Regions from separate parts of the Streptomyces sp. NPDC034049 genome, predicted to be linked through region 3. Evidence: riboswitches for the same ligand, from Rfam matches in the RefSeq annotation. Region 3 holds a riboswitch; each other region holds the start of a gene.

Region 1 (7,518 bases), on a different contig from region 3:
GCCGGGTGGAGTCGCCGATGTACGCCTCGGGGGCCGTGCCGCGCAGCGCGCGGACGGTGGCCACCATGCCTCCGTGGTACTGGAAGTAGTCGTCGGAGTCGGCGATGTCGTGCTCGCGGGTGTCGGTGTTCTTCGCGGCCACCTCGATCCGCTTGTAGGCGGTCTCCATCTCCTCGCGGGCCGGGCGGCCGTCCAGTTCCCGGCCGTAGGCGTAACCGCCCCAGACCGTGTAGACCTCGGCGAGGTCGGCGTCGGTGCGCCAGTCGCGGGAGTCGATGAGCTGGAGCAGTCCGGCGCCGTACGTGCCGGGCCGGGAGCCGAAGATCCGGGTGGTGGCCCGGCGTTCGTCGCCGTGGGAGGCGAGGTCCGCCTGGACGTGCGCCCGGACGTGATTGGCCTCGGCCGGCTCGTCGAGCGACGCGGCGAGCCGTACGGCGTCGTCGAGCAGCCCGATGGTGTGCGGGAACGCGTCCCGGAAGAAGCCCGAGATCCGCAGGGTGACGTCGATACGGGGACGGCCCAACTCCTCGGCCGGGATGGCCTCCAGACCGGTCACGCGGCGGGAGGCGTCGTCCCAGACGGGGCGGACGCCGAGCAGGGCGAGTGCCTCGGCGACGTCGTCGCCGGCCGTGCGCATCGCGCTCGTACCCCACAACGACAGCCCCACCGACGTGGGCCATTCGCCGTTGTCCGCGCGGTAGCGCTCCAGCAGGGAGTCGGCGAGGGCCTGGCCGGTCTCCCAGGCGAGGCGGGAGGGGACGGCCTTGGGGTCGACGGAGTAGAAGTTCCGGCCGGTCGGCAGGACGTTGACCAGGCCGCGCAGCGGGGAGCCGGAGGGGCCCGCCGGGACGAAGCCGCCGTTGAGGGCGTGGACGACGTGGTGGAGTTCGGCGGTGGTGGCCTTCAGACGCGGAACGACCTCGCGGGCGGCGAACTCCAGGATGGCGGTGACCTGTTCGCCGTGCTCGTCGGGGACGGAGTCCGGGTCCCAGCCGAGGTCCTCCATCCGCTGGACCAGCTCGCGCGCCTTCGCCTCCGCCTCGTCGGCCGTCGTACGGGTGGCGGCGGACTCGTCGAGGCCGAGCGCCTCGCGCAGGCCGGGCAGGGCCTGGGTGCCGCCCCAGATCTGGCGGGCGCGCAGGATGGCGAGGACGAGGTTGACGCGGTCGGCGTCCGCCGGGGGGTTGCCGAGGACATGCAGCCCGTCGCGGATCTGGGCGTCCTTGACCTCGCAGAGCCAGCCGTCGACGTGCAGCAGGAAGTCGTCGAAACCGTCGTCCTCCGGCCGGTCGTCCAGGCCGAGGTCGTGGTCGAGCTTGGCGGCCTGGATGAGGGTCCAGATCTGGGCGCGGATCGCGGGGAGCTTCGCCGGGTCCATGGAGGAGATCTGGGCGTACTCGTCGAGGAGCTGCTCCAGGCGCGCGATGTCGCCGTAGGAGTCCGCGCGGGCCATCGGCGGCACCAGGTGGTCGACGAGGGTGGCGTGGACGCGGCGCTTGGCCTGGGTGCCCTCGCCCGGGTCGTTGACCAGGAAGGGGTAGATCAGGGGCAGGTCGCCGAGGGCGGCGTCGGGGCCGCAGGCGGCGGACAGGCCCGCGTTCTTGCCGGGCAGCCACTCCAGGTTGCCGTGCTTGCCGAGGTGGATCATCGCGTCGGCGCCGAAGCCGCCGTCGTCGGCGCGGGCCGCGATCCAGCGGTAGGCGGCCAGGTAGTGGTGGGAGGGCGGCAGGTCCGGGTCGTGGTAGATCGCGATCGGGTTCTCGCCGAAGCCGCGCGGCGGCTGGATGAGGATCAGCAGATTGCCGAAGCGCAGGGCCGCGAGGACGATGTCGCCCTCCGGGTTGGCGCTGCGGTCGACGAACATCTCGCCGGGCGGCGGGCCCCAGTGCTCCTCGACGGACGTGCGCAGTTCCTCGGGGAGTTCGGCGTACCAGCGGCGGTAGTCGGCGGCCGGGATCCGGACCGGGTTGCGGGCGAGCTGCTCCTCGGTGAGCCAGTCCTGGTCGTGGCCACCCGCCTCGATGAGGGCGCGGATCAGCTCGTCGCCGTCGCCGGAGGCCAGGCCCGGCACCTCGGCGTCGGTGCCGAAGTCGTAGCCCTCCTCGCGCAGGCGGCGCAGCAGGGCGACCGCGCTGGCGGGGGTGTCCAGGCCGACCGCGTTGCCGATGCGGGAGTGCTTGGTCGGGTAGGCGGACAGGACGAGCGCGAGGCGCTTGTCGGCGTTGGCGATGTGCCGAAGTCGCGCGTGCCGTACGGCGATCCCGGCGACGCGGGCGGCGCGCTCGGGGTCGGCGACATAGGCCGGCAGGCCGTCCTCGTCGATCTCCTTGAAGGAGAACGGGACGGTGATCAGGCGGCCGTCGAACTCGGGGACGGCGATCTGGCTGGCCGCGTCGAGCGGGGAGACCCCCTCGTCGCTCTCCTCCCAGGCGGAACGCGAACCGGTCAGGCACAGAGCCTGGAGGATCGGTACGTCGAGGCCGGTCAGGGCGCCCGCGTCCCAGGACTCGTCGTCGCCGCCGGCCGACGCCTCGGCGGGCTTGGTGCCGCCGGCGGCGAGCACCGTGGTGACGATGGCGTCAGCGGCGCGGAGTTCCTCGATCAGCTCGGGCTCCGGGGCCCGCAGGGAGGCCACGTAGAGCGGGAGCGCGCGGGCCCCGGTGTCCTCGATCGCCTCGCACAGCGCGTCCACGAAGGCGGTGTTGCCGCTCATGTGGTGGGCCCGGTAGTAGAGCACGGCGACGGTCGGGCCGTCGGCGGTGTCGCGGGCGGTGCGCTCCAGCGGGCCCCAGGAGGGCGCGGCCGCCGGCGCGTCGAAGCCGTGGCCGGTGAGCAGGACGGTGTCGGAGAGGAAGCGGGCCAGTTGCTCCAGGTTGGCGGGTCCGCCGTGGGCGAGATAGGCGTGGGCCTCGGCGGCGATGCCGACCGGGACGGTCGAGGCGGCCATCAGCTGGGCGTCGGGCGCCTGTTCACCGGTGAGGACGACGACCGGGCGGCCGTCGGCGAGCAGGAGGTCGAGGCCGTCCTGCCAGGCGCGGATGCCACCGAGGAGGCGCACGACGACCAGGTCGGTGCCGTCGAGGAGAGCCGGGAGGTCGTCCAGGGCGAGGCGCGAGGGGTTGGCGAAGCGGTAGGGGACCGGGCCGGCGGCCGCGCGGGCGCTGAGCAGGTCGGTGTCGGACGTCGACAGGAGCAGGATGCGGGGCTGCGCGGAGCGCTCCCCGGACGATGACTGCATGCGGCTGCTGGCCTTCCTCGGGGTCCGCGCCCCGGGCGGTGTCGAATCGGAAGTCTCCCCTGCTCGGACGGGCCGAGGGGTACGGGGAAGGGAGTTCCTGACTCGCCCGACCCTCCTGGGACGGGCTCACAGTGGCGGGACCGCGCCGGACTCACACCGGGCTTCCTCCCCTGTCGCCGTGGTGGCGTCGATGGACCGGATGATCCACCGAGCAGCATAGTAAGGGTCGCCTCAAAAGGAAGGCTGCCCCAAAAGGGCGGAGGATACGTCCGTTGTGCCGGTGGGTATGCTCGCCGCCATGTCCACGCCTCCCCCGCGTTCATCGTCCCAGGCCACAGCGGTCACACGGGACCGTGGCGACGCCTGCCCGGGGACGCTGCGGCTGCATGCGGCGGACGACGGGGCGTTGGCCCGGGTCCGGGTGCCCGGCGGTGTGCTGACCGTCCGCCAGGCCGAGGCGCTCGCGGAGGCGGCCGGGCGGCTCGGGGACGGTGATCTTCACCTCACTTCCCGCGGCAATGTGCAGCTGCGCGGACTGGCCGACGGCTGCGGGGGCGAGCTGGCCGGGTCGCTGGACGCGGCGGGCCTGTTGCCGTCCGCCGGGCACGAGCGGGTGCGCAACATCGTCGCCTCGCCGCTGTCCGGTCTCGACGGACGCGGTCTGCGCGACGTACGGCGCTGGCTGACCGCCCTGGACACCGCGCTGTGCGAGAGCGAGCCGGCGCGGCGGTTGTCGGGCCGGTTCCTGTTCGCGCTCGACGACGGGCGGGGCGACGTGGCCTCGCTGGACGCCGATGTGACCGTCCGGGCGGCCGGGGGCGACGGTGCGCTGCTGAGCCTGGGGACGGCCGGCGAGAGCCTGTCGGTCCGCGGCGAGGACGCGGCCCGGGCCGCGCTGACCGCCGCCGAGACCTTCCTTCAGGCGGCGCGGGAGAGCGGGGCGCGGGTCTGGCGTGTGACCGAACTCCCTTCCCAGGACGCGCTGCTCCGCGAGGTCCGGGACCGCCTGTCGGCCGCCGGCGTCGCCACCGCGCTCCGGGTCCGTGACGAGAGCGGTACGGCCACGCCCGGACCCGACGGACCACCCTCCGGACCCGGCGGCCCGTTGCCGGGAGCCGTCGGCGACGCCCTCTGCGTCCACGTCCCGCTCGGTCGCCTCACCCCCCTCCAGTGGCGGGAGTTGACCGCTCTCGCGGCCACGACACCCTCCCGTGAGCTGCGGCTGACGCCCTGGCGCGGGGTCGTCGTCCCCGTACCGGGTCTGGGCGAGGAGCAGACGGCCGACGCGCTCGCCCGGCTCGCGGTGACCGGTCTCGTCACCGATCCCGCCTCCCCCTGGCTGGGCGTGGGCGCCTGTATCGGCCGGCCCGGCTGCGCGAAGTCCCTGGCGGACGTACGGGCGGACGCGACCGGCAGCCTGGAGGCGGCGGGCCGCGCGGGACTCCCCCTGTACTGGTCCGGCTGCGAGCGCCGCTGCGGCCACCCCCGGGGCGAACGGATCGACGTGGTGGCGGTGGAGGGCGGCGGCTACGCGCTCTCCCGCACCGCCCCCGGCCGAAGCCCCCGCACCGCGTCCATGGCGGACGCCTCCCGACTCGCCGACGCCCTGGGGGAGATCACCCCCTGACGGCCGAGAACCCGCACGACACGCACGACGCACGACACGCACACGAGCACGCGCACGACCCGCACGAACGACCCCCGTACGACGACCGAGAGCAGCGAGAAGACCACCGTGACCACCTACGACTACGAGAAGGACGGCCCGGCGATCTACCGGCAGTCCTTCGCCACCATCCGCGCGGAGGCGGACCTCGCGGCCCTGCCCGCCGATGTCAGCCAGGTCGCGGTCCGGATGATCCACGCCTGCGGAATGGTCGACCTGGTACGGGACTTGACGTACACCCCCGACGTGGTGGCCCGCGCCCGCGAGGCCCTGCGGGCCGGGGCGCCCATCTTCACCGACGTCAAGATGGTGGCCAGCGGGGTGACCCGCAAGCGGTTGCCCGCCGACAACGACGTGCTGTGCACGCTCTCCGACCCGGCCGTCCCCGCGCTGGCGGCGAAGCTGGGCACCACGCGCAGCGCCGCCGCGCTGGAGCTGTGGCGGGACCGCCTGGAGGGCTCGGTGGTGGCCGTGGGCAACGCGCCCACCGCGCTCTTCCGGCTGCTGGAGATGATCGACGAGGGCGCGCCCCGGCCCGCCGCCGTCATCGGTGTGCCGGTCGGCTTCGTCGGCGCCGCCGAGTCCAAGGACGCGCTGGCGGAGCATCCGTCGGGCCTGGAGCACCTGGTCGTCCGCGGCCGTCGCGGCGGGAGCGCCATCGCCGCCGCCGCGCTCAACGCGATCGCGAGTGAGGAAGAGTGAGCGGCAAGCTGTACGGGGTGGGGCTCGGCCCCGGTGACCCGTCCCTGATGACCGTCCGGGCCGTCGAGGTGATCTCCGAGGCGGACGTGATCGCGTATCACAGCGCCCGGCACGGCCGTTCCATCGCCCGCTCGATCGCGGCGAAACATCTGCGCGCCGACCACATCGAGGAGCGGCTGGTATATCCGTTGACGACGGAGACCACCGACCACCCGGGCGGCTACAAGGGCGCGATGGAGGAGTTCTACGCGGAGGCGTCGGCCCGGCTGGCCGCGCACCTGGACGCGGGGCGTACGGTCGCGGTCCTCGCGGAGGGCGACCCGATGTTCTACGGCTCCTACATGCACATGCACAAGCGGCTGGTCGACCGCTACGACACCGAGGTGATCCCCGGTGTCACGTCCGTTTCGGCCGCCGCGGCCCGGCTCGGCACTCCGCTCGCCGAGGGCGAGGAGGTGCTGACGATCCTGCCGGGCACCTTGCCGGAGGAGGAACTGACCGCGCGGCTCGCCGCCACGGACGTGGCCGTGGTGATGAAGCTGGGGCGCACCTTCACCAAGGTGCGGAGCGCGCTGGAGAGTTCGGGGCGGCTCGGCGAGGCCCGCTATGTGGAGCGGGCCACCATGGCCGGGGAGCGGCTCGCCGAACTGGCGGACGTGGACCCGGAGTCGGTGCCGTACTTCTCGGTGGCCGTGCTGCCCAGCCAGGTCGACGTCGAGCGGCCCGAGGCCCGGGAGCGGGGCGAGGTCGTGGTGGTCGGGACCGGGCCCGCCGGTCCGCTGTGGCTGACGCCCGAGACGCGGGGCGCGCTCGCCGCCGCCGACGACCTCGTCGGCTACACCACCTATCTGGACCGGGTGCCGCGCCGGGCGGGTCAGGTGCGGCACGGCTCGGACAACCGGGTCGAGTCGGAGCGTGCCGAGTTCGCCCTCGACCTGGCCCGGCGCGGGCGGCGGGTCGCGGTCGTCTCCGGGGGCGACCCGGGGGTCTTCGCCATGGCGACGGCCGTGCTGGAGGTCGCCTCGCAGGAGGAGTACGCGGACGTGCCGGTGCGGGTGCTGCCGGGGGTGACCGCCGCCAACGCGGCCGCCGCCCGCGCGGGCGCCCCGCTCGGCCACGACTACGCCACGATCTCCCTCTCGGACCGGCTCAAGCCGTGGGAGGTCATCGCCGAGCGGCTGCGCGCGGCGGCCTCGGCGGACCTGGTGCTCGCGCTCTACAACCCCGGTTCGCACAGCCGCACCTGGCAGGTGGGCAAGGCACGCGAGCTGCTCCTCGAACACCGGGCGCCGGACACCCCGGTCGTGGTCGCCCGGGACGTGGGGGGCTCCGGCGAGCGGGTGCGGATCGTACGGCTGGCGGACCTGGACCCGGCCGAGGTCGACATGCGGACCATCCTGCTGGTCGGCTCCTCCCAGACCCGGATGGTCCGGCGCGGGGACGGCGAGCAGATCGTGTGGACGCCCCGCCGGTATCCGGAGGCGTGAGCGGGACGAGGGCGTGCGGCGGACGGGCGTGAGCGGGGCGGGAGTGCGTGCGGCGGACGGGCGTCAGCGGGCGTGGAGGCGCTCGCCCACCCAGCGGGCCGCCGCCTCCGGGTCCGCCACCACGGGTACGTCCTCGGGCACGGGCGGCCGGCGCACCACGACCACCGGGAGCCCCGCCTCGCGCGCGGCGGTCAGTTTGGGCGCGGTCGCCGCTCCCCCGCTGTCCTTCGTCACGACGACGTCGACGCGGTGGCGGCGCAGCAGCTCCCGCTCCCCGTCGAGGGTGAAGGGGCCCCGGTCGAGCAGCACCTCCGTCCGGGCCGGGTACGGGGCCTCGGGCGGGTCCACGGACCGGACGAGGAACCACAGGTCGTCCAGGGCGGCGAACGCGGCCAGGCCCATGCGCCCGGTGGTGAGGAACACCC
Region 2 (7,518 bases), on a different contig from region 3:
CATACAACCCGTACGACCGGAAGCGGAAGCGCCACGGCCTGAGCGACGCCGTGACGGTCGGCTGGATCACGTCGTTCAGCGACGAGGTCGGGCGCCCCGCGGGCCGCCGCCCGGTGCGTACGGCAACGGCAGCGGGAGTCCGGCGGGCGACCAGAACCTGTTCAACGGGTCGGTGGACCGGCTGAAGCGGTTCGCCCGGGGGTGGCGGATCTTCGCGTTCCGCCTCCGTTCGAAGGCCGGACGGCCGCCCTGTGCGGCCCGGGGCCGCCCGGCGGCCGAAAAGCGGAGCGGCGACACCTTGTTCATTACACCCGCGCGCCTGCCCCAGTTCATCTTCCGTTCACCCAGGTTGCCTACGGTCCACATGCCACTGACGTCCGAAAGAAGCCCGGGTAAATGGAAAACTTCTCGCTGATCCTCGCGATCGTGGTCATCACCGCGCTCGCGTTCGATTTTACGAACGGTTTCCACGACACCGCCAACGCGATGGCCACCACCATCTCGACCGGCGCAATGAAGCCCAAGGTCGCGGTGGCCATGTCCGCCGTGCTCAACCTTGTCGGCGCGTTCCTGTCCATCGAGGTCGCCAACACCATCTCCAAGGGACTCGTCGACGAGTCCGGGATCCAGCCAGAGGTCATATTCGCGGCGCTCGTCGGCGCCATCCTCTGGAACCTGCTGACCTGGCTGGTCGGGCTCCCGTCCAGCTCCTCGCACGCTCTGATGGGCGGCCTCGTCGGCGCCACCATCGCCTCGGTCGGCGTCGCCGGTGTGCACGGCGACGTGCTCGTCACCAAGGTGCTGATCCCCGCCGTCGCGGCCCCGCTGGTCGCCGGCATCGCGGCGATGCTCGCCACCCGGCTGACGTACAAGCTCGGAGAGCACACGAGCGAGAAGGCGTCCGGCAAGGGCTACCGCGTCGGCCAGATCGCCTCCGCGGGCCTGGTCTCGCTGGCCCACGGCACGAACGACGCCCAGAAGACCATGGGCATCATCACCCTCGCCCTGGTGGCCGGCGGCGTCCTCGCGCCCGACTCCGACCCGCCGGTGTGGGTCATCGTCTCCGCCGGTCTCGCCATCGCACTCGGCACCTACCTGGGCGGCTGGCGCATCATCCGCACGATGGGCAAGGGCCTGACCGACCTCCAGCCGCAGCAGGGCTTCGCCGCCCAGACCAGCGCGGCCACGGTCATCCTGGCCTCCTCGCACCTCGGCTTCTCGCTCTCCACCACGCACTCGGTCTCCGGTGCGGTGATGGGCGCGGGCCTCGGCCGCAAGGGCGGGGTGGTCCGCTGGTCCACCGCGACCCGGATGTTCGTCGCCTGGGGTCTGACCCTGCCGGCCGCCGCGCTGGTCGCCGCGCTCGCCGAGTGGGTGACGAGCTTCGGCAGCTGGGGCACGGCCGTCGTCGCGGCCTTCCTCATCGCCTCCAGCGCCGCGATCTGGGTGATCTCGCGCCGCGAGGTCGTCGACCACACGAACGTCAACGACACCGAGGAGCCGCCCGGTGTGGTGACCACGGCGATGGCCGCCGTGACCCCGCCGCCCACCGCCGCCGTGGCCGAGGAGCTCACGGCGACCATCCCCGCGGCGGCCGCGGCCGCCGCCGAGACCCCGGCCCCGGCGACCTCGTCCGCGCCCACGCCCGCCGTCTGAGCCCCGCGACCTCCTGAGGAAGATCACCATGCACATCGACTGGGCAGCCCTGGGCTCCGTCTTCGGAGTCAGCCTCGTGGTCACCGTGGCCCTCGTCGGCCTCTTCACCCTGGGGATCGTCGGTCTCTCCAAGCGGGAGGCCGCGACCACCGCGGGCACCTCGCCCGCGCTCGCCACGACAGCGGCGTACGCCTGCTTCGCGGCCTGCACGGCGGCGGTGGGTTACGGGATCTACCTGATCATGGCCTGAGGCCCCGGCACCCCCTCCCACCTCGCACGACACATACAGACAAACCCCTCGTACCGTTTGACCCGGTACGAGGGGTTTGTCTATTGTCCACCCAAAGCCGTGACCCTCGTCGAAATGACATATGTCATTGAGGAGGTGTCTGTACGACGATATCCAATCGGCGTAAGCTATCAGATACATGCCGATTCGACGATGGCCACCCGACAGTTGAACAGGGGAGCGCCATGCCCAGGGACATCGATCCGAGCCTGAATCGACGCAGGCTCAGAGTCGAACTGCGCAAAGCCCGCTACACGTCAGGGCTGACCAAGCAGCAGACGGCGGACGCCCTGGAATGGTCACTGTCGAAGATCATGCGCATCGAGGCCGGCACGGTCGGGGTCAGCGTCACCGACGTCCGGGCACTCATCCAGCAGTACGGGATCACGGATCCGGCGCTGGTGAACGAGCTGGAAGAGGCCGCACGGGGCTCGAAGGGCCCGTCGTGGTGGGCCCCCTGGGGCAACCTGGTCTCCCAGCCGTTCGCCCAGTACCTGGGCTACGAGGGGGCGGCGACCTCCCTCCGCATGTACAACCCCATCGTGCTCCCCGGCCTCCTGCACACCGAGGACTACGCCACCGCCCTGCTCTCCCCCACGTCGGAGCCCACCGACGTGCGCCGCTCGGTGGAGCTCCGGCTCGCCCGGCAGGAACGGCTGATCCACTCCGACTCCGGCCCGCGCATCGACATCGTCCTGGACGAGGCCGCCGTACGACGGGTGATCGGCGGCCCTCGCGTCATGCGCCAACAGCTGGACCACGTGAAGGCGCTGGCCGGGCGCCCCCGCATGGGCATCCGGCTCCTGCCGTTCACGGCGGGGGCGCACTTCAGCACCCTCAGCCCGTTCATCCTGCTCGGGTTCAGGGACGACGACGACCTGCTCTACCTGGAGGGCCCCAACGGCGGGTTGTCCAACCGTGAGGATCTCGATCTCACGGTCCGCCACCAGGAGTGCTTCGCGGACATCAGCGACCTCGCGTACGAAGGCGACCGGATGATCGAGTTCCTCGACACGGTCCGGGAGAGCCTGGACAACGACTGAGCACCGGGCCGGGACGCCCGGCGGAATCGGGGGGAGGGCCCATGGCGGTCTTCGGATGGCACGAGTGGTGGAGGCGGCTGACGGCGCGCCGTACCGTTCCGGGCGGCGGGGACCCGGACGCCCCTCCTCCGGGCGATCCCCCGGAGACCGGCGGCCCGGCCCGGCTGGACGACTGCACGCTGAAGGCGTACGCCATGCAGGAGGCGGAGTGGGCGGAGGCGCTCATCCGGGTGGAGAGCGCCCGGGTCGACGGCGAGATACGGCTCCTGTCCACCCGCCTGTTACTGGGCACGTTCTGCGCCAGCGTCCTGCTGCTGAGCATCGCCGTGGCCGGTCGGGTCGTCCCCACGACCCGGTTCGACGCCACCGCACCGCTCACCACGGCGATCACCGGCGCGATCGCCGCCGCTCTGCTCACCTCGCTCGCGGCGGGCATCGGCAGGGTGCTGCGCGCCCGAGCCGACGCCGGGCGGCCCGGCGGCCTCAGCGTTCCTCCGGCCCCCGCGGCCGAGCCCCGACCAGAGCCCGGTCCAGGGCCCTCAGCCGCTCCGTGACCGGGGTGAGCCCCCACCACAGGCCCGCCCCCGTCGCGATCAGGGCGGTCACCACCAGCCAGACGGCACCCCGCGCCTCCGTCCCCGGCACCAGCAGGGCGGCGAGAGCTCCCACCCCCACGGCCAGGACTCCGGCGACCGTGCTGAAGAGCACCAGCGGAGCGGCGGCGGACAACAGCGTCCGCCGGTCCCTCGATGCCCGCGCGCGCGCCGAGGCGGATCCCTTGGTCCGATCGTCCATCGCGTGTACCTCCCGTCCCCCGAACGGTTCTTCAGGAGCCGTCCGCTCCCGGGTCCACAAGCCCCGCCAGAAAACCACACCACGCGCTGTGACGGAAGGAGAGCACAGCGCTCTTCTTCGAGTTCGAGTCACGCACCAGAACTCGGTCCTCGTCGAACGACGCCTCCACGCACATACTGGTGTCACCCGAACGACTGCTCTTGATCCAACTCCGCGCCGCGGACTCCCTGTCGGACACCCTGACCTCCACCTCACAAGTCAGCGCGCCGACACGCGTCCACCGCGACGACCCGAGCGCCGTGCCCAGCCGCTGCCGCTCGTCGGCGCTCAGTCTTCGTACTGCCGTTCCCTCAAGTGTTCCCGTCCGACGCCGTGGAAATGAGCGCAGAAAGAGCCGATTCGGGCGTCTGGCGATATTTCAGCGATGTGGGGCTGAGCACACCCCTGCGCCGCAGGTCAACAGCAAGTTGACGGGTCTTCCGGGGGCGTGGTGGACTGCCGGGGCCATGTACGACGGCAGGAGAGGAAGCCGGTGGAAGTCCGGCGCGGTCCCGCCACTGTCACCGGGGAAGAACCTCCCGGGAGCCAGGAACTCTCGCCGTCGGTCTCGTCGAACCAGGGCGTGGACACCCTGAGTGAGGACATATCGCCATGTGCGGCTGCCACTTGAGTCCCAGCACCGGATCCCCGTCCGACCTCGCGACCGGCTGAGCCCGTGCGTGCCGATCGCGTCTTCGCGTACGGCGCCGCCGCCGGACTCCTCGGTGATCTGCTGCTCGGTGATCCTCGCCGGGGGCATCCGGTCGCCGCGTTCGGGCGGGCGGCCGGTGCCGTGGAGCGGGTGCTGTGGCGGGACCACCGAGGGTGGGGCGCGCTGCACACCGCCGTGTGCGCGGGAGGCGCCGTGGCGCTCGGGGCCGTCGCCTCGACCGCCGTGCGGCCGTCGCGCGCGGCCTCCGTCGCGTTGACCGCCGCCGCCACCTGGGCCGTCGTCGGGGGGACTTCGCTCGCGCGGGAGGCCCGGACGATCGGGCGGTCCCTCGACGCGGGGGACCTCGAGGGCGCGCGGGCCAGGTTGCCCCATCTGTGCGGGCGGGACCCGCAGGCGCTCGACCGGGACGGGATCGCGCGGGCGGTCGTGGAGTCCGTCGCCGAGAACACCTCCGACGCGGTGGTGGGGGCGCTCGTGTGGGGAGCCGTGGCGGGTGTGCCCGGGCTCGTGGGGTTCCGGGCCGTCAACACGCTGGACGCCATGGTCGGCCACCGGTCGGAGCGGTACCGGCGGTTCGGCTGGGCCTCCGCGCGGCTGGACGACGTGGCGGGGTGGCCGGGGGCCCGGCTCACGGCGGTGCTGGCCGCCGCCTCCGGTGGGGACGCGCGGGGGGCCGTACGGGCCTGGCGCGCGGACGCGGGCAGGCACCCGAGCCCCAACGCGGGGCCCGTGGAGGCGTCGTTCGCGGGGGCGCTCGGAGTGCGGTTGGGGGGCACGTTGTCGTACGGGGGGCGGGTCGAGCACCGGCCGGTGCTGAACGGGGAGGGGCGCGCCGTCGAAGTGGGTGACATCGAGCGGGCCGTGCGGTTGTCCCGGCGGGTGGGATGGCTGGCGTTGGGGATCGGTGCGGGTGTGTCGCTGCTGCGGTCGAGGAGGCAGGGATGAGTGGCGGGCTGCTGGTCGCCGGGACGACCTCCGACGCCGGGAAGAGCGTGGTGACCGCCGGGATCTGCCGGTGGCTGGTGCGGCAGGGGGTCAAGGTCGCGCCGTTCAAGGCGCAGAACATGTCGCTCAACTCCTTCGTGACGAAGGAGGGCGCCGAGATCGGGCGGGCGCAGGCCATGCAGGCGCAGGCGTGCCGGGTCGAGCCCAGCGCGCTCATGAACCCGGTGCTGCTCAAGCCCGGGGGTGAGCGCAGCAGTCAGGTCGTGCTGCTCGGGAAGCCCGTGGGCGAGATGAGCGCGCGCGGCTATCACGGCGGACGGCAACAGCGGCTGCTCGGGACCGTGTTGGAGTGCCTCACCGAGCTGCGGGGCACGTATGACGCGGTGATCTGCGAGGGGGCCGGCTCTCCGGCCGAGATCAATCTGCGGCGGACCGACATCGTCAACATGGGGATCGCCCGCAACGCCGGGCTGCCCGTGCTCGTCGTCGGCGACATCGACCGCGGTGGGGTCTTCGCGTCGTTCTTCGGGACCGTCGCGCTGCTCTCCCCCGAGGACCAGGCGCTCGTCGCCGGGTTCCTCGTCAACAAGTTCCGGGGGGACGTCTCCCTGCTGGAGCCTGGGCTCGACATGCTGCATGGGCTCACCGGGCGGCGGACGTACGGGGTGCTGCCGTTCCGGCACGGGCTCGGGATCGACGAGGAGGACGGGCTGCGGGTCTCGCTGCGCGGGACGGTCCGCGAGTCGAACGTCGCGCCGCCCGTAGGGGAGGACGTGCTGCGGGTCGCCGTGTGCGCGGTGCCGCTGATGTCCAACTTCACCGACGTGGACGCGCTCGCCGCCGAACCCGGTGTCGTGGTGCGGTTCGTGGACCGGGCCGAGGAGCTGGCCGACGCGGACCTGGTCGTCGTGCCGGGGACCCGGGGGACGGTGCGGGCGCTGGAGTGGCTGCGGGAGCGGGGGCTGGCCGACGCGCTCGTGCGACGTGCCGCCGAGGGGCGGCCGGTGCTCGGGATCTGCGGTGGGTTCCAGGTGCTCGGGGAGCGTATCGAGGACGAGGTCGAGAGCCGGCTCGGGCGGGTGGACGGGCTCGGGGTGCTTCCCGTGCGGGTCCGCTTCGACCCTGAGAAGACCCTGACCCGGCCCGTGGGTGAGGCCCTCGGTGAGCGGGTCGAGGGGTACGAGATCCACCACGGGGTCGCCGAGGTCCTGGGGGGCGAGCCCTTCCTGGACGGGTGCCGGGTGGGGCAGACCTGGGGCACGCACTGGCACGGGTCGCTGGAGTCGGACGGCTTCCGGCGTGCCTTTCTGCGCGAGGTGGCGGCGGCTTCGGGGCGGCGGTTCGTGCCGGCCCCGGACACGTCGTTCGCCGCGCTGCGCGAGGAGCAGCTCGACCGGCTCGGCGATCTGATCGAGGAGCACGCGGACACGGACGCGCTGTGGCGACTCATCGAGTCGGGCGCGCCGACGGGGTTGCCGTTCGTGCCGCCGGGGGCGCCGGGGGTGCCGGGATGAGGGCGCCGGGTCGGTTCCGCCGGGAGAGCCGGGGGAGGGAGCGTCGTCCGCCGGCCGGTGGGGCTTCCCGCGCGGTTCCCCGCGTCCCTGAGAAGCAGGGGCTGCGCGCCGCGCCTCTCATCCCGCCGGTCGGCACTCGTCTCATTCATTCACCTCCAGGAGGGACCACCGCGTGAGCACGCACTTCCCCTTCACCGCCGTCGTCGGGCAGGGCGACCTGCAACTCGCCCTGCTCCTCAACGCCATCTCCCCGAGGATCGGTGGGGTGCTGGTGCGCGGCGAGAAGGGCACCGCCAAGAGCACCGCCGTGCGGGCGCTCGCGGCGCTGCTGCCGCCGGTGGAGGTCGTCGTCGGCTGCCGGTTCTCCTGCGACCCCGTGAAGCCGGACCCGGCGTGTCCGGACGGCCCGCACGAGCCGGCGTTCGAGACCCGGCCCTCGCGCATGGTCGAGCTGCCCGTCGGTGCCTCCGAGGACCGGCTCGTCGGCGCTCTCGACATCGAACGGGCGCTGTCGGAGGGCGTGAAGGCGTTCGAGCCGGGCCTGCTCGCGGACGCGCACCGGGG
Region 3 (7,518 bases):
TCGCGCGCGACGACTACCCCGGCCAGATGATCGACCCGGCCGTCTTCACGGACCACGACGGCACCGCGTATCTCTACTGGGGCAACACCGAGGCGTACGGCGTCCCGCTCGGCGCGGACATGGTGTCCTTCGACCCCGCGCGGGTACGGCGGTTCACCCCGGAGAACTTCCGCGAGGGGGCCTTCGTCGTCGAACGGCGGGGCGTCTACTACTACATGTGGTCGGAGGACGACACCCGCAGCGAGGACTACCGCGTCGCCTACGCCACCGGCCCCACCCCGCTCGGCCCGTGGACCGAGAAGGGCGTGATCCTGCGCAAGCGCCCGGAGTACGGGATCCTCGCCACCGGCCACCACACCGTGGTGAACGTCCCCGGCACCGACGACTGGTTCATCTGCTACCACCGGTTCGCGATCCCGGGCCCCGGCACCCCGCGCGGGGACGGCGTCCGGCGGGAATCCACCCTGGACCGGCTGGTGTTCGCGGCGGACGGCTCGATCGAGGAGGTCGTGCCGACGCTGGAGTCCATCGGCCCGGTGGCCAGCCGAGGGTGACCCGGGCGACGACCGGCAGGTGGTCGCTGCCGGTGGCGGGCAGCGCGCGGATGTCGGCGACGGTCGCCGAGCGGGCCATGACCTGGTCGATCCGGGCAAGCGGGAGACGGGCGGGGTAGCTGAAGGCGAAGCCGCGCTCCGCCGCGTTCATCCGTGCGGTGAGCGGCGCGAGACCGCGGTCGTCGACCGTGCCGTTGAGGTCGCCCAGCAGGATCACCGGGTCCCGCGTCTCGGCGGCGACGGCCCGGCCCAGCAGACCGGCGCTCTCGTCCCGCCGCTGCGACGCGAGCCCGCCCGCCCCGACGCGGACCGAGGGCAGATGGGCGACGTACACCGCGAGGTCGCCGTGCGGGGTGCGGACCGAGGCCCTGAGCCCTCGCCTCCAGTCCGCCGCGATCCCCTCGGGCCTGATGTCCAGCTGGCGGGTCCCGGTGAGCGGATGCCGCGACCAGAGCCCGACGGTGCCCCGGACCGCGTGGTGCGGGTACTCCGGCGCGAGGGTCCTCTCATAGACCGGCAGCGCCGCGGGCACCAGCTCCTCCAGCGCGATGAGGTCCGGCCCGGCGTCGGCCAGGGCGCGGGCCGTGCCCGCCGGGTCGGCGTTCTCGTCGCTGACGTTGTGCTGCACCACGACCAGCTCGCGCGGACCGGGCCGCGCGCCGGGCAGCAGCAACCCTCCGAAGGTGTACGTCCAGGCCGCCACCGGCAGCAGGAGGGCCAGCAGCGCGACGGCCGAGCGGTGCAGCAGTCCCACGGCCAGCAGGACCACGGCCACCAGGCCGAGCCACGGCAGGAACGCCTCCAGCAGACTGCCCAGCCGGCCCACGGAGTTGGGTACCGAGCGGGGGAACAGCACGAGCCCGGCGGTCAGCACGGCCACGACGGCGCTCACCCGTCCGGCACCGCGGCGGTCCGGCCGCACGCGCGCGCCGTCCGGCCGCACGCGCGCGCCGTCCGGGGCGGGCCGCATCGGCGGCCGGGGCGGGGACGGCGGGTCTTCGGCGGTCACGCATCGTCCTCAGTCGTGCGGTGCCTGGCCGCTGACCCGGTGGTCCGCGTGACTGAGCGCCTCCACGACCAGGCGCCTGAGATGCCCGTCGGCGAGGCTGTAGTGGATGTGCCGCCCCTCGCGCCGGGTGTCCACGAGGCCGGCGAGCCGCAGCTTCGCCAGATGCTGGCTGACGGCCGTGCGGGACGCCTCGCAGCGGTCGGCCAGCGAGCCGACGTCCGACTCGCCCTGCGCGAGCAGCCACAGCAGATGCAGCCGGGTGACGTCGGAGAGCATCGCGAACACTCCGGTCGCCTCGGTGAGCCGTGCGCTGTCGGGGGCGCGCAGATGCGCACCGGACGCAGGTGACACGGCGTGGCGTTCAGGCATGCCCCCAGCGTAGGCGCTCCGCTGGGGGCATGGGGGCACGGGGGCATGGAGGGCCGTCTTTCGTCCGCGGGTCCGTGGGGGCTGGTCGCGCGGTTCCCCGCGCCCCTTCGGGGTCGCCTCCTCAGGTCGTCATGTGCACAGATGCGCACATGACGACTACACTGGGCCGACCGATGTGACGCCACGCCGAGGGGAGCCCCGTCATGCTCGTCGTTCTGCGTCATCGCGCCTATCGGCGGCTCTTCGCCGCACAGGTCGTCGCCCTGGTGGGCACCGGGCTCGCGACCGTCGCACTCGGGCTGCTGGCGTACGACCTCGCGGGCGCCGACGCCGGGTCCGTCCTCGGTACGGCTCTCGCGCTCAAGATGGTGGCGTACGTGGTGATCGCCCCGGCCGTCGGCGCGGTCGCCGACCGGCTGCCGCGCCGGGCGCTCATGGTGACGGCCGACCTGGTGCGCGCGGGGATCGCCGTGTCGCTGCCGTTCGTCGGCGAGGTCTGGCAGGTCTACGTCCTGGTGTTCCTCCTGCAGTCCGCGTCGGCCGTGTTCACGCCCACGTTCCAGGCCGTCATCCCCGATGTGCTGCCCGAGGAACGCGACTACACGCGGGCCCTGTCGATGTCCCGGCTCGCCTACGACCTGGAGAGCCTCTTCGCCCCCGCCCTCGCGGCCGCGCTGTTGTCCGTCATGACCTACGACGGGCTGTTCACCGGCACGGTCCTCGGTTTCCTCGCCTCGGCCGCGCTGGTGGTCTCGACCGCCCTGCCCGAGCGGGCCGTCGGCGCCGCCCCGCGCACGGGCGGCGCGTTCGCCAGGGCCACCGCCGGCACGCGCCTCCTCCTGGGCGTGCCGGAGCTGCGGGCCCTCATCGCCCTGAACCTGGCGGTGGCGGCGGCCGGGGCGATGGTGACGGTGAACTCCGTCGTCTACGTCCGCGAGGTGCTGGGCCTGTCGGCGGGCGCCCTGCCGCTGGCGCTCGGGGCGTACGGGGCGGGGTCGATGGCCGTGGCGCTGGTGCTGCCCCGGGTGCTGGACAAGGTGCCGGACCGGGCCGTGATGCTGCCGGGCGCGCTGTCGCTGCCCGTCGTCTTCGCCGCTCTCGGGGTCGTCACGGGCGCGCACGGCGGGAGTTGGCGGCTGCCGGGGCTGCTGGTGCTGTGGGCCGCGTTCGGTGCCGCGTGCTCGGCGGTGCTCACTCCGGCCGGGCGGCTCGTCCGCCGCTCGGTGGCGCCCGGGGAGCGTACGGCCGCGTTCGCCGCCCAGTTCTCCCTCTCGCACGGCTGCTGGCTGCTGACGTATCCGCTGGCCGGCTGGCTGGGGGCGGCGGCCGGGCTTAACTGGGCGGTGCTCGCCCTGGGTTCGCTCGCACTGGGCGCGGCGCTGCTGGCCGTACGGCTGTGGCCGGCGGCATCGACGGCCGACGCGGCCCATGTGCACGCCGACCTCCCCGTCGGTCACCCCCATCTGGCGGGCGCCCGGCGCGTCCCGAACGGATGGCGGCACAGCCACGGCAACCTCACGGACGGGCTGCACGCCCACTGAGGTGAGGTCGCGGCATCACCCCGCGCCGGCGTCGGCCTCCCGTCGGCCAGGCCGGCGGAAGGGGCGGGGTTCCCTGCCCCTTCCGCCGGCCTGGCGAGAACCACGACCCGCCGCCGCGGCCCTGATCCCCCGATGGCAGCGCGCCGAGCAGCTCACCGACGAGTTGCAGGCGCCGCTCTGCACCACACTGACCGACCGGCAACGCACCGGGTTCGCCCGGCTCGTCGACGCCCTGACCGCCTCCCCCACCGCATGGCGTCGACCGGCATGGCCGTCGCCCGTGCCCCGGGGGACCATGGAGGCGTGATCACCATTCATCTGAAGTACGAGATCGACGCCGACAAGCTCGAGGACTTCGAAGAGTACGGCCGGCGCTGGGTTCGGCTCGTCAACCGTTTCGGTGGGACGCACCACGGCTACTTCCTGCCGAGTGAGAGCGACAGCGACATCGCCTACGCCCTCTTCTCGTTTCCCAGTCTCGCCGCGTACGAGCGGTACCGCACGGACAGCATGTCCGATCCGGAGTGCCAGGACGCCTTCGCGCTGGCCCGCGACACCCGCTGCATCAAGCGGTACGAACGCCGTTTCCTCCGGCCGCTCGACGACGTGTCCTGAGGAAAGGTGAGGCGCCCGTGCGCCGTGGTGCGGGTGGGTGGTGGGTGTTCAGCCCGCCGTCCACTTCTCCTCGATCCGGGCGAACCGCCAGACCAGCAGGGCGACCGCCCAGGTGGCGAAGAAGAGGCCGACGACGACATAGCCGACGGTGTTGAGGTCGAGGCCGGCGACCCCGTCCCAGAAGGTGCCGTGCAGCCGGGCCTTCTCGGCGACGAGGCCGAGGAGTTCGACCGTGCCGATGACGAGGGCGACGGCCACGGACAGACCCGTGATCACCAGGTTGTAGTAGACCTTGCGGACCGGGCGGGAGAAGGCCCAGCCGTAGGCGAAGTTCATGAACGTGCCGTCGACGGTGTCGAGGAGGGACATCCCGGCGGCGAACAGGACGGGCAGGCACAGGATCGCGTACCAGGGCAGCCCGGAGGCGGCGCCCGAACCGGCGAGCACCAGGAGCGCGACCTCCGTCGCCGTGTCGAAGCCGAGGCCGAAGAGCAGGCCGATCGGGTACATCTGCCAGGGGCTGGTGAGGGACCTCGTCAACCTCCCGAGGAGCCGGTTCATCAGGCCCCGGTTGTTCAGTCGCTCCTCCAGCGCGGCCTCGTCGAAGGTGCCCGAGCGCAGCTCACGGAACACCTTCCAGATCCCCACCATGATCACCAGGTTGACGACGGCGATGACGTACAGGAACGTCCCCGAGACGGTGGTGCCGATCCAGCCGGTCACGTCGTGCAGCGTGGAGTCGCCGTCGCGGGCCGGTCCGGCGAGCGTCTTGACGCCGAGGGTGAGCAGGAAGGTGAGGGCGAGCACGATCGAGGAGTGGCCGAGGGAGAACCAGTAGCCGACCGACAGCGGGCGTCGCCCCTCCCCCATCAGCCTGCGGGTGGTGTTGTCGATGGCGGCGATGTGGTCGGCGTCGAAGGCGTGCCGCATGCCCAGGGTGTAGGCGGTGACGCCCATGCCGATGCCGAAGGATCTGCTGCCGACGCTGTAGTGCTCGGGGGCGACGATCACCACCAGGGTGAACCAGCCGACGAGGTGCAGTGCCAGGATGAACCCGGCCATCCCGCCGAGGCTCGCCCACTCCCCCCGCGTCATCGAGGCGCGGATCCGCCGCCAGGAGAGACCGCCCGTCGCGGCGGTGGCCGAGGGGGCGGTGTCGGTGCCAGGAGCCATGGGGCGTGCGCCTTCTCTTCGTCCGTGGGGTCGGATCCCCTCAGCGTCGTGCGCCGAGTTGGCAGCTGCAAGTATGTTGCAGTAAAGCTCCCGTCTGCTTTCGGTCAGGTCGGGCACCTCGGCGTGGCGCGGGGCGTGCGCCGGGGTGTGAGCTGGTGCACGGCGCCTGCGCGCCCCTCGCCTCCGCTTGTCAGCCTCCTTGTCCGGGCACTACTGTCACCACGCCTTGGTGAACGGGAAATCCGGTGTGATGCCGGTGCGGCCCTCGCCACTGTGAATCGGGAAGTCCGGCTCCGGTCCTCACGGACAGCCACTGGGTCTTCGGACCCGGGAAGGCGGAGCACGGGCGGTGTCACCCGTAAGCCAGGAGACCGGCCAAGGCACGTCAACCATCCACGAGGTGCTGGAGAGGGTCTGCTGAGCCATGCACATAGCCGAGGGTTTCCTTCCTCCGGCGCACGCGATCGCCTGGGGTGTCGCGTCCGCGCCGTTCGTCGTCCACGGAGTCCGGGCACTCACACGTGAGGTCAGGGAGCATCCCGAGAGCACGCTGCTGCTCGGCGCCTCGGGGGCCTTCACCTTCGTCCTGTCCGCGCTGAAGCTCCCGTCGGTCACCGGGAGTTGCTCCCACCCCACCGGCACCGGTCTCGGTGCCATCCTGTTCCGGCCGCCGATCATGGCGGTCCTCGGCACCATCACCCTGCTCTTCCAGGCACTGCTGCTGGCACACGGCGGTCTGACCACGCTCGGCGCCAACGTCTTCTCGATGGCGATCGTCGGCCCCTGGGCGGGTTACGGCATCTACCGGCTGCTGCGACGCTTCGGAGTGCCGCTGATGGTGACGGTGTTCTTCGGCGCGTTCGTCGCCGACCTGGTCACCTACTGCGTCACCAGTGTGCAGTTGGCGCTCGCGTTCCCCGACCCGAGCAGTGGTTTCCTGGGCGCGCTCGGCAAGTTCGGCTCCATCTTCGCCATCACGCAGGTCCCGCTCGCGGTCAGCGAAGGTCTGCTGACGGTGCTGGTGATGCGTCTGCTGGTGCAGTCGAGCAAGGGCGAACTGACCCGGCTGGGCGTGCTCCTGACCGGGCGGCGCGACCGCACCGGGGCCGAGACGGAGACCGGGACCGAGGCGGTGGCCCGATGAACCGGAACACGAAGATCAACGTACTGCTGCTGCTCGCCGTGGCCGCGCTCGCCGTCCTGCCGCTGGCCCTCGGCCTCGGCGACCACAAGGAGGAGCCCTTCACGGGGTCCGACGGCGAGGCGGAGACGGCGATCACGGAGATCGAGCCGGACTACGAGCCGTGGTTCTCGCCCCTGTACGAGCCGCCCTCCGGTGAGATCGAGTCGGCGCTGTTCTCCCTCCAGGCCGCCCTCGGCGCGGGGGTCCTCGCCTACTACTTCGGCATCCGCCGGGGCCGGCGCCAGGGCGAGGCCCGGGTGCGGGCACTGCTGGACGCGGCGGACGAGACGAGCACGGCTCCGGAACAGCCGGCGGACGAGACGGTCGCGGCATCCACCGCGTCCGGCGTGTCCGGCACGCCCGGCGGTGAAGTCCCGCTGTCCGGTGGCTCCGGGGAGTCCCCCGCCGGGCGGGGCTGACGCGGGTGCTGCCGATCGACGCGGCGGCGCACAGCAGTCGCTGGCGCCGCCGCCACCCCGTGGACAAGGCCGTGCTCGGGCTCGGTCTCACCGTGCTCGCGATCTCCCTGCCGCCCTGGCCCGGCGCGGCCCTGGTCCTGCTGACCGCGCTCGTGGTGCTGCTGGGCCCCGCGGGTGTGCCCGGCCGTCGGCTGTGGCGGGCCTACCGGGTGCCGTTGGGCTTCTGTGTGACCGGAGCCCTGCCGCTGCTCGTCCAGGTCGGCGGACCCGACGGGTTCGTCACCCTCGCCGACGGCGGCCCGGTCCGCGCGGCGGAACTGCTGCTGCGCACCTCGGCCGCCTCCCTCGGCGTCCTCCTGTTCGCCTTCACCACCCCCATGTCGGACCTGCTGCCCCGGCTCGTGCGGGCCGGGGTGCCCGCACCGGTCGTGGACGTGGCCCTGGTCACCTACCGCATGAGCTTTCTGCTCCTGGACTCGGTGCGGCGGATCCGGGAGGCGCAGGCGGCCCGGCTGGGGCACACCACCCGGGCCGCCACCTGGCGTTCCCTCGCCGGGCTCGGCGCCACCGCGTTCGTACGGGCCTTCGACCGGGCGGCACGGCTACAGACCGGGCTCGCCGGACGCGGGTACGACGGCACCCTGCGCGTCCTGGT

What was found. Region 3 has a riboswitch for cobalamin ahead of ACZ52C_RS37930 (energy-coupling factor ABC transporter permease). Riboswitches for the same ligand answer to the same signal wherever they lie in the genome.
Region 1: it holds a riboswitch for cobalamin, as region 3 does, so the genes downstream of both, cobN (cobaltochelatase subunit CobN) here and ACZ52C_RS37930 (energy-coupling factor ABC transporter permease) in region 3, are expected to answer to the same signal.
Region 2: it holds a riboswitch for cobalamin, as region 3 does, so the genes downstream of both, ACZ52C_RS04425 (cobalamin biosynthesis protein) here and ACZ52C_RS37930 (energy-coupling factor ABC transporter permease) in region 3, are expected to answer to the same signal.

What each region holds. Positions count from the first base shown of each region.
Region 1 covers NZ_JBVISJ010000009.1:226,516-234,033, reverse strand. Annotated here, with positions in the region: gene cobN (cobaltochelatase subunit CobN) at 1-3,238, opposite strand, end outside; cobalamin riboswitch at 3,314-3,444, opposite strand; gene cobG (precorrin-3B synthase) at 3,525-4,865, shown strand; gene ACZ52C_RS25975 (precorrin-8X methylmutase) at 4,974-5,606, shown strand; gene ACZ52C_RS25970 (precorrin-2 C(20)-methyltransferase) at 5,603-7,093, shown strand; gene ACZ52C_RS25965 (cobalt-precorrin-6A reductase) at 7,157-7,518, opposite strand, start outside.
Region 2 covers NZ_JBVISJ010000001.1:993,435-1,000,952, reverse strand. Annotated here, with positions in the region: gene ACZ52C_RS04455 (inorganic phosphate transporter) at 397-1,656, shown strand; gene ACZ52C_RS04450 (hypothetical protein) at 1,685-1,906, shown strand; gene ACZ52C_RS04445 (helix-turn-helix domain-containing protein) at 2,131-2,988, shown strand; gene ACZ52C_RS04440 (hypothetical protein) at 3,030-3,542, shown strand; gene ACZ52C_RS04435 (hypothetical protein) at 3,472-3,783, opposite strand; gene ACZ52C_RS04430 (DUF397 domain-containing protein) at 3,815-4,021, opposite strand; cobalamin riboswitch at 4,258-4,400, shown strand; gene ACZ52C_RS04425 (cobalamin biosynthesis protein) at 4,499-5,440, shown strand; gene ACZ52C_RS04420 (cobyric acid synthase) at 5,437-6,954, shown strand; gene ACZ52C_RS04415 (putative cobaltochelatase) at 7,127-7,518, shown strand, end outside.
Region 3 covers NZ_JBVISJ010000021.1:19,909-27,426, forward strand. Annotated here, with positions in the region: gene ACZ52C_RS37900 (glycoside hydrolase family 43 protein) at 1-554, shown strand, start outside; partial or broken gene ACZ52C_RS37905 (endonuclease/exonuclease/phosphatase family protein) at 547-1,524, opposite strand; gene ACZ52C_RS37910 (ArsR/SmtB family transcription factor) at 1,573-1,932, opposite strand; gene ACZ52C_RS37915 (MFS transporter) at 2,136-3,473, shown strand; gene ACZ52C_RS37920 (NIPSNAP family protein) at 3,777-4,088, shown strand; gene nicT (Nickel transporter NicT) at 4,137-5,261, opposite strand; cobalamin riboswitch at 5,472-5,655, shown strand; gene ACZ52C_RS37930 (energy-coupling factor ABC transporter permease) at 5,686-6,405, shown strand; gene ACZ52C_RS37935 (energy-coupling factor ABC transporter substrate-binding protein) at 6,402-6,863, shown strand; gene cbiQ (cobalt ECF transporter T component CbiQ) at 6,869-7,518, shown strand, end outside.